Regions from separate parts of the Sphingomonas sp. 22176 genome, predicted to be linked through region 1. Evidence: predicted binding sites of a transcription regulator. Region 1 holds the regulator's gene; the other holds the start of a gene.
The links. The regulator LexA, encoded in region 1, represses DNA repair genes until DNA is damaged. The targets are predictions, from matches to a motif close to GTTCCNCNCTTGTTCT.
Positions count from the first base shown of each region.

Region 2: the regulator LexA is predicted to act here: its motif matches at 2,539-2,554, upstream of ACTJKY_RS15270 (DNA recombination protein RmuC).

Region 1 is NZ_JBQEPL010000003.1:243,985-248,397, forward strand. It holds gene ACTJKY_RS13085 (hypothetical protein) at 1-495, opposite strand, end outside; gene ACTJKY_RS13090 (LexA family protein) at 781-915, opposite strand; gene ACTJKY_RS13095 (hypothetical protein) at 1,175-2,143, opposite strand; gene lexA (transcriptional repressor LexA) at 2,323-3,000, opposite strand; gene ACTJKY_RS13105 (molybdopterin molybdotransferase MoeA) at 3,059-4,240, opposite strand; gene ACTJKY_RS13110 (PilZ domain-containing protein) at 4,282-4,413, opposite strand, start outside.
Region 2 is NZ_JBQEPL010000004.1:147,325-151,737, reverse strand. It holds gene truA (tRNA pseudouridine(38-40) synthase TruA) at 1-215, opposite strand, end outside; gene fmt (methionyl-tRNA formyltransferase) at 212-1,114, opposite strand; gene recR (recombination mediator RecR) at 1,168-1,764, shown strand; gene def (peptide deformylase) at 1,796-2,320, shown strand; gene ACTJKY_RS15270 (DNA recombination protein RmuC) at 2,569-3,975, shown strand; gene ACTJKY_RS15265 (hypothetical protein) at 3,986-4,413, shown strand, end outside.

The sequences.
Region 1 (4,413 bases):
CTGGCGGGAGAGATCGTGAAGATCGGCAGGCTTGCGCGTGCCAAACAGCACAGCGCGATCGTGCTCCAGTCGTTTCAGCGTGGCCTCGACGCCGTTGACGAACAATATTGCGACATTGGGGTGGCATCCGGCGCCAGCGAGCCGGAGGCCGGCCTGTTCCGCATCCGCCGCAAGCCGATCGCCGATCTGCTCGAGCGTGGCCTGCGCAAGGCCGGAGGTGATGAAGCAGACGGGCTCGTTGAACCGGGCCAGTGGGTCGTCCGGTGCGACATTTGGGGTGATGGCGCGGCTGAGCGATCGCACGGTCTCCGGGTCGGGCGCCTGCCTGCCCATGACGATGATCGGATCCTGCTTGGCCGCCCCTGCGGGAGGCGCGGCAGTCGTGTCCGGCATGTCCTGCTCGGCCGTTATCGCGCCCGGCATCGCTTGCGACGAGGGCGAAGTGGAGGGCAGGCTCTGCTGCGCGGCCACCCCGCCTGGCAGGAGAAGAGCCATGAACCTGCCAACCAACCACGCACGCATTGAATCCCTCCCCGATCCTGAACACAAGGCAATCATGTGACAAGCGCGCTCATTCGGGAACAGAAACCGTGATGATGCTGCCCCTCGGTCTCGCGCTCGCCTGCAAAAAGCATATCGGTTGCTTGGCTCAGGGCTCAGTATTGCCGCTGTAGTCCAGCAAGGCGCTGAACGCGCATCTGATCAGGGCGGTAGCGTTGCGCGGTGTAGTCGCGATTGGCCGGGTCAAGCTGGACCGTCGAGCCTTCCTTGCAGAATACTTCAGCGGACCTCGGCATCGTCGGTCCGTGCGGCGACGATCTCCCCGTCCCGCGCGGTCTCGGTGCGGCGGATCAGCGCATGATCGCCGTCGAGATTGCCGGCTTCGCCCCTCCAGTCGCCCGCGACTTCGAACACATAATGCTCGCCCCACCGAGCAGCGGGATTTCGACTATGTCGTTGGCCGAACAAGGCAGCCAGGCGGGGGCGACGATGGTGCTCAACGGGCTTGGCGTCTTGGCGGCAGACGTTCTGGGCGTGCGGAATCGGGCTGGGCAATCGGCGCCACCGAAGGCCCGCACAAGCACAAGGCCGTTGCCCATGAATGCCCGATGGATAACTCGACGGGATCGGCTGTCCGATGCGTGATGACCCGATGATCGCGCCGTTAGCAGCGTCAGTGTTCGGCAGACGGCGGGGGATCCGCTTGTTGCTCCTTGAGGACGCGCTGGACGATCAACCCGCGCGTGCTCCATGCAAAGGCATTGGCCTGTCCGGCGTAGAGGCCGCGCAGATAGCCGCGGTCGAAGGCGGTGAGTTCGCCTGGCACGCGATTGGCATTCCCGTCGAATAGGGAGAGGATCGTCTCCGTCGGCCCGCTGGCGCGGGGGCGGGCGCCGCCCAGGGTGCGCATCGCCAGATAATCGGCGATCTGGTTGCTGGTTTTGCCAATCACGGCCGAGCGCTCGACCAGAACGATCGACGCCAGCATGTCGTTGCGGGTGGGCGAGACCAGCCTGGAGGCAATCGGGACGTTCAAAAAGCCGCCCTTGTTGATGTGCTCGCCATCGCGGCTGAGGACCTCGCTGTTGCTCCACGCACGCACGGGACCGGTCTCGCCGACGATGGTGCGAATCTCCGACGGCGTACGATCCCCGAAGATCCACCATTTGCGTCGCACGAGGGTGTCGACCCCCGCCGATACGCCGTCGGTGAAGACGACGAGGATGTTGGGCGTGCATCCATCGCCCGCGAGTTTCAGCCCTGCCTGTTCGGCATCTGCCGCCAGGCGGTAGCCGATCATCTCGAGGACGGAGCGCTCTAGCCCGACGCTGCCAAAGCAGACGGCGTCATGAAAGCGTGCCAGCGGTGCGTCGTTGGGGCTGGGCGGCGTGATCGCATGCACCAGCGCGCTGATTTCCTTCCTGGAAGCAGGCTTGCGTCCGGTGACGACGATGGGATCGGTGGGGCCGGCAGGCGCCTTGCGGCCTTGTGCGGGGTCGGGCGTATCCGGTGCGACCGGCGATGCCGGCGGCTGCGTCGCACCCTGAGGAGGGGAGGCGCTCTGCTGCGCTATAGCCACGCCGGGAAACAGCAGGCCCGCCGCCGCCACCAGAAGATGTCCACGCATACGTCCGCGCTCCATAACTTCTTATGTGCAGACCGTGCCATAAATATCGGGGGCGTAGAAGTAGTATTGGAGGCGTAGAAGTAAAACCACGCGATCGACGGCCAAAGTGCGCGAGGCTGGACGGACAGGGAATGGACGAAGCGCAAGGCGAAGCGCTACTGGTGCCTCGTGTCGCCTCGTCCTCGCCCAACCCATCAGTAGCGGCGCAGCAATCCGGCCAACCGGCCCTGCACCCGCACTTGATCGGGGCGGTAGCGCTGCGGGCTATAGTCGCGATTGGCCGGATCGAGCCGGACCATCGCGCCTTCCTTGCGGAAATACTTCAACGTCGCCTCGGCATCGTCGATCAGTGCGACGACGATCTCGCCGTCCCGCGCGGTCTCGGTGCGGCGGATCAGCGCAAAGTCGCCGTCGAGAATGCCGGCTTCGACCATCGAGTCGCCCGCGACTTCGAGCGCATAATGCTCGCCCGCGCCGAGCAGCGCGGCGGGCACCGGCAACATGGTCGAGCCTTCGAGCGCCTCGATCGGGGTGCCGGCGGCGATGCGGCCGTGCAGCGGGATCTCCACCACGTCATTGGCCGGGGCAGGCAGCGAGGCTGGCGCAGCGGTGGTGCTCGCGGGCTTGGGCGCCTTGGCGGCCGGTTTGCGCTCGCCGCGTTCGGGCATGCGCAGCACTTCCAGCGCGCGGGCGCGGTTGGGCAGGCGGCGGATGAACTCGCGTTCCTCCAGCGCGCTGATCAGGCGGTGCACGCCCGATTTCGACTTGAGATCGAGCGCCTCCTTCATTTCCTCGAACGAGGGCGATACGCCCGTCTCGGCAAGACGGTCGGAAATGAAGCAGATCAGCTCGTGCTGCTTGCGCGTGAGCATCCAATCCTCCGGGGTCCAGAACAGACTGGGAACGTTTATGCAATGTTCCGGGGTGCTGTCAAGCGATGTCGAGGATTTCCACCGAGCCGGAGCTATTTGCAGGCGGCGCATGGGGTTCGCGCACGATCAGGCAGGTGCTGCGGGCTAGCGTGCGGAGCATCGAACTGTCCTGGATCGCCGAGGCATGGACGCGCCCGTCGATCAGCACGGCGCGCAGGTAATCGGTGCGCGGGCCATTGGCCGGCAGCGTCTCGCCGAGGATCGCCGTGCGCCCTCGCGGGAATGGGTCGGCGGCGCCGGAACAATGCGCGATCAAGGGCTTGGCGAAGAGCAGCGCGGTGACGAACACCGACACCGGATTGCCCGGCAAGCCCAGCACGACCATGTCGCCGCGCGTGCCGGCCATCATCGGCTTGCCCGGGCGGAGGGCGATCCGCCAGAAGTCGATCGTCGCGCCGGCGGCTTCGAGCGCGGGCCGGACGAGGTCGTGATCGCCCACCGATGCGCCGCCGCTGGTGATCAGCAGATCGGCCTCGACGGTGGCGAAGGCATGGGTGAGGGCCCCCAGATCGTCGGGCAGGATGCCGAGATCGACGATCTCGACCGGCAGATCGGCGAGCTGCGCGGCGAGCATGGTGCGGTTCGATTCGGGAAGCTGGGCTGGGCCGACAGGCGTACCCGGCGTCACCAGTTCGTCGCCGGTCGCGGCGATCGCGACGCGGACCTTGCGGCGGACGGGCAGCGCCGCATGGCCGCCGATCGCCGCCAGCGCGATCCGCGCGGGCGTGAGCCGCTCGCCCGCCGCGATCAGCGCGTCGCCCTCCGCGAAGTCGAGCCCCCGGCGGCGGGTGTTGCGGCCGAGATAGGGCGGGCCTTCGCCAGCGAGACTTAGCCGATCGCCGTCGCGCGCGGCCTCTTCCTGGACGAGCACCGTGTCCGAGCCCGCTGGCATCGGCGCGCCGGTGAAGATCCGCACCGTTTCTCCCGGCGCAATCGTGCCTGCGAAGCCCGAGCCCGCCGCACTTTCACCGATCACGGTCCACGGCCCGGGCAGGTCGGCGAAGCGGATCGCATAGCCGTCCATCGCCGAAAGATCGGTCTCCGGCTGGGTGCGGCGGGCGACCACCGGCTGGGCGGCCCAGCGGCCGACGGCGTCCGCGAGCGGAACCGTCTCGACAGGCGTGGGGCCGGCGAGCGCGAGCAGCCGCGCCTGGGCCTCGGCGATGGGAAGAAGTGCCATGCCGCTCGATTGGGCGCGGGCGCGCGGCGATGCAAGCGGCTTCAGCCGGTGCGGCGGCTCGCGGTGAGCAGGCGCAGGTCGCTGTCGCGCAGCGGCATGCGGAATTCGGCGAGCGTCCGGCCTTGCCGCGCCCGCACCACGCGCGCTGGGCCGCCGCCGATCTCGGGCAGCGC
Region 2 (4,413 bases), on a different contig from region 1:
GGGGCAATCGTCTTGGCGATGTCGACGTGCGCGCGCATCCCCAGCCCATGCACCCCCGCATCGGTGCGGCCGGCGGCGTGGACCACCACGGCCTCACCGGTCACCGCGTATGCCGCTTCCTCGATCGCCTGCTGGACGGTGGCGCCGTGATCCTGCCGCTGCCAGCCCATGAAGGGGCGGCCGTCGAATTCCACCGTCAGGGCGAAGCGTGTCAAAGCTGGGTTCCTGCCGGGATGGGGAAGCCACGGAGCAGCTCGCCCACCGTCATCACCCCGCGGCCAGCCCGCTGGATCGAGGTCGGGCGGATCGAGCCTTCGCCGCAATGGATCAGCAGGTTGTCGCCGACCGTGCCCGCGGGGCCGCTGGCGTCCACCAGATCGGCGGCGTGGATGCGGAAGCGCTCGCCGTTCAGCTCGAGGAAGGCGCCGGGGGCGGGGTTGAACGCGCGGACGGCGCGCTCAACTTCTACCGCGCTCTTGGTGAAGTCCAGTCGAGCTTCGGCCTTGTCGATCTTGGAGGCATAGGTGATGCCCTCCTCGGGCTGCGGCTCTGCGGGATAGGCGTCGAAGTCCGCGAGCACCTGTACCATCAGCCGCGCACCCATTGCGCTCAGCTCGGCCCGCAACTCGCCGGCGGTCTTGCGGTCAATCGGCGTGCGCCCTTCCAGCCGCACCGGGCCGGTATCGAGCCCGGCTTCCATCTGCATGATCCCGACGCCCGTCTCCGCATCGCCGGCGAGGATCGCCCGCTCGATCGGCGCCGCACCGCGCCAGCGCGGGAGCACCGAGCCATGGACGTTTAGGCAACCGAGCCGCGGCGCCGCCAGCACTGCCTTGGGCAGGATCAGGCCGTACGCGGCGACCACCGCGACGTCTGCATCCAGCGCCGCCAGCGCGGCTTGCTCCTCCGCGCCCTTGAGGCTGAGCGGCGTCCGCACTTCGATCCCCAGCGCCTCGGCGCGGGCATGAACCGGGGAGGGGGTCAGGGCCTTGCCGCGCCGGCCGCCGGGACGGGGCGGTTGGCTGTAAGCCGCGACTATCGTGTGCCCGGCATCGACCAATGCATCGAGCACCGGTACGGCGAAATCGGGGGTTCCCATGAAGAGGATGCGCATCTGTTCCCTCAACCGCTTGGCAGGCGCGCATGCAAGCCCCTATGTGAAGCGCCATGGCCTCTCCCGAAATCGAAGCGCTGACCCAGGCCCTGTCGCGGCTGCCCGGTTTCGGGCCGCGTTCGGCGCGGCGGGCGGTGCTCCACCTGCTCAAGAAGCGCGAGACGACGCTCGACCCGCTGCTCGCGGCGCTCAGCGCGGTCAGCCAGAAGCTCACGACCTGCCATATCTGCGGCAATGTCGACACGCACGACCCTTGCGCGATCTGCGCCGACCCGCGCCGCGACGACCGTTCGCTGTGCGTGGTGGAGGAAGTCGCCGACCTCTGGGCGCTCGACCGCGCGCGGCTGTTTCCCGGCCGCTTCCACGTTCTGGGCGGCAAGCTCTCCGCGCTTGACGGCGTGCGCCCCGAGGATCTTCGCATCGACGCGCTGGTCCGCCGGGTAGGCGCGGGCGGGATCGACGAGGTCGTGCTCGCGATGAACGCGACGCTGGAGGGCCAGACCACCGCGCATTACGTCTCCGAGCGGCTGGAGGCGTTCCCGATCCGCGTCACCCAGCTCGCCCACGGCCTGCCGGTGGGCGGTGAATTGGACTATCTCGACGAGGGAACGCTTGCCCAGGCGCTCCGGGCGCGCCGCCCGATTGCTTGACGCTGGGGGACCGCTCTCCTAAATTTACGGAATGGCCATCCTCCCCATCGTCGAAGTTCCCGATCCGCGTCTGCGTCTCGTCTCCACCCCGGTCGAGGCGGTCGACGACGACATCCGCACGCTGATCGGCGACATGTTCGACACGATGTACGATGCGCCCGGCATCGGCCTCGCCGCGATCCAGGTGGGCGTGCCCAAGCGCCTGATCGTGATGGACCTGCAGGAGGAAGAGGATGAGGAGGGCAAGCCGATCCGGCACCCGCGCGTCTTCATCAACCCCGAGATCCACGAGCCGGCCGAGGAAGTTTCGGTCTATACCGAGGGCTGCCTGTCGGTCCCCGACCAGTTCGCCGATGTCGAGCGCCCCGCGCGCTGCCGGGTGACCTGGCTCGACGAGAAGGGCGAGGCGCATGATGAGGTCTTCGAGGGCCTGCTCGCCACCTGCATCCAGCACGAGATGGACCATCTGGAGGGCATCGTGTTCCTCGACCATCTCTCGCGGCTCAAGCGCGACATGCTGATGAAGAAGCTCAACAAGGCCCGCAAGGCGGCCTGAGGGCGCTCCATTCCCCTAATGCCGTCATCCCGACGAAAGTCGGGATCCATTCGCCACTACGCTGGGGCTCGAGCCGCGACGGTGACCCCAATGGATTCCGGCTTCCGCCGGAATGACGGGGAGGGGCGAGGGCGTCCCGTCACTTATCCACCGAACCCTCGCCAACCCGCGCCGAACCGACCGCCGGCACCCTTGCGGCCCGCTCCCCCGGCGCGTAAGTTCGCGTCCTGTTCCCGGGAGATTTGGCGTTGGATCCGTTCGTCGTTGCCTTTGTGATGGTTGCCCTGGTCGTGGGCGTGGTGGTCGGCTGGCTGATCGGCGCGCGGGGCACGAGCGAGGCGCGGGCCGAAAGCGCCCGGCGCGAAGCCGATTTCAAGGCCGCCATCACCGATCTCGCCATGGCCGAAGAACGCGTCGGCCAGCTCCCCCGCCTGCGCGAGGAAGCCGCGATGCTCCGCAACGAGCGCGACGCCGCCCGCATCGAGCTGGCCGAGCTCAAGGCCAAGGCCGGCGCCTTCGAGGAGCGGCTGACCGAATTCGTCAATGCGCGCGAGATGATGGCCGGCCAGTTCCGCGAATCCGCCGCCAAGATGCTCGACGAGACGCAGCGCGCCTTCCTGGAACGCGCGGAGGCGCGCTTCCACCAGGCTGGCGAGAAGAACGAGGAGCGGCTACGCACGCTGCTCCAGCCGATCGACACCACGCTCAAGCGCTATGAGGAAGGCCTGCAGCGCGTCGAGAAGGACCGCACCGACAGCTATGGCCAGCTGCGCGAGGCGATCAGCGCGGTGCATTCGAGCCTGGGCGAGACGCGCGCGGAAACCTCCAAGCTGGTCAACGCTCTGCGCGCCGCCCCCAAGACGCGCGGCCGCTGGGGCGAGCAGCAGTTCCGCAACCTGATCGAGATCGCCGGGCTTTCCGGCCATGTCGATTTCGCCGCCGAGGTTTCGGTCACCACCGAGGACGGCATGCTGCGGCCGGACTTCATCATCCGCCTGCCGGGCGACCAGCAGCTGATCGTCGACGTGAAGTGCGTGCTCGACGGCTATCTCCAGGCGGCCGAGGCGACCAGCGCCGAGGAGCGCACCGCGGCGCTCAAGGCCCATGCCAAGGCGATGAGCACCCATGCCGACGCGCTGTCGCGCAAGGCCTATTGGGCGCAGTTCGAAAAGGCGCCCGATTTCGTGATCATGTACATCCCGGGCGACAATTTCCTGTCCAGCGCGCTGGAAGTGGACATGGAGCTGTGGGAGCGCGCGGCGCGCAACCGGGTGATCATCGCCGGCCCCTCGGCCTTCCTGCCGCTCGCCCGCACCGTCGCCTCGATGTGGCGCCAGCAGAAGCTGACCGAGGATGCCCGCGAAGTCGGCAAGCTGGGCAAGGAGCTGTACGAGCGGCTGGCGACGGCGGCGAGCCACCTCAAGCGCGTCGGCGGCGGGCTGAACAGCGCAGTGGAGAATTACAACAAGTTCGTCGCGAGCTTCGAAGGGCGGGTGATGGTCTCCGCGCGGCGCTTCCAGGCGCTCAACGTGGATATCGGCAACAGCTCGCTGGACGCGATCGACACGGTCGACGTGATCGCGCGGGCGCCGACGGCGGAACTGCCGGCGCCGGAGGGCGGGAATATGGCGGAAGAAGCGACTGCGGTGGAGTGAGGGGGAGCTTATGCAGTCTTCAGGCCGGCTAGCTGATTGTGAGGGTGTAGAGCAACTCAGAGAAAGTCTTCAGCTGAGGTTGTCTCGATTAATTGGAAGTGCTGACGATAGATCGCTTCTAAGGCTGGTTTGGGCGGTCGATGTTGCCCAGAGCGGCGGTGCGCCTATTGCCAGATCTCTCCTTCCACGTGATTTCCCTATTGGAGACACGGAAGGTGGACTATCTAATGACTCGATCATTTTCCCATGGGAAATGGAGACTCTAGTAAATGAATTACTTTTCCATGATAAGAATTATCATAAAGCTGTAGATTTGACGACGTGGGATGGTTTTTATCAGATTGTTAAAGTTTTACGAATTATTGAAGAATGCGACTATAAAATTAGAGGTGATAATGTAAACGCGTATTTTGAGTTATTTGGATTGGCTTCTCGGCA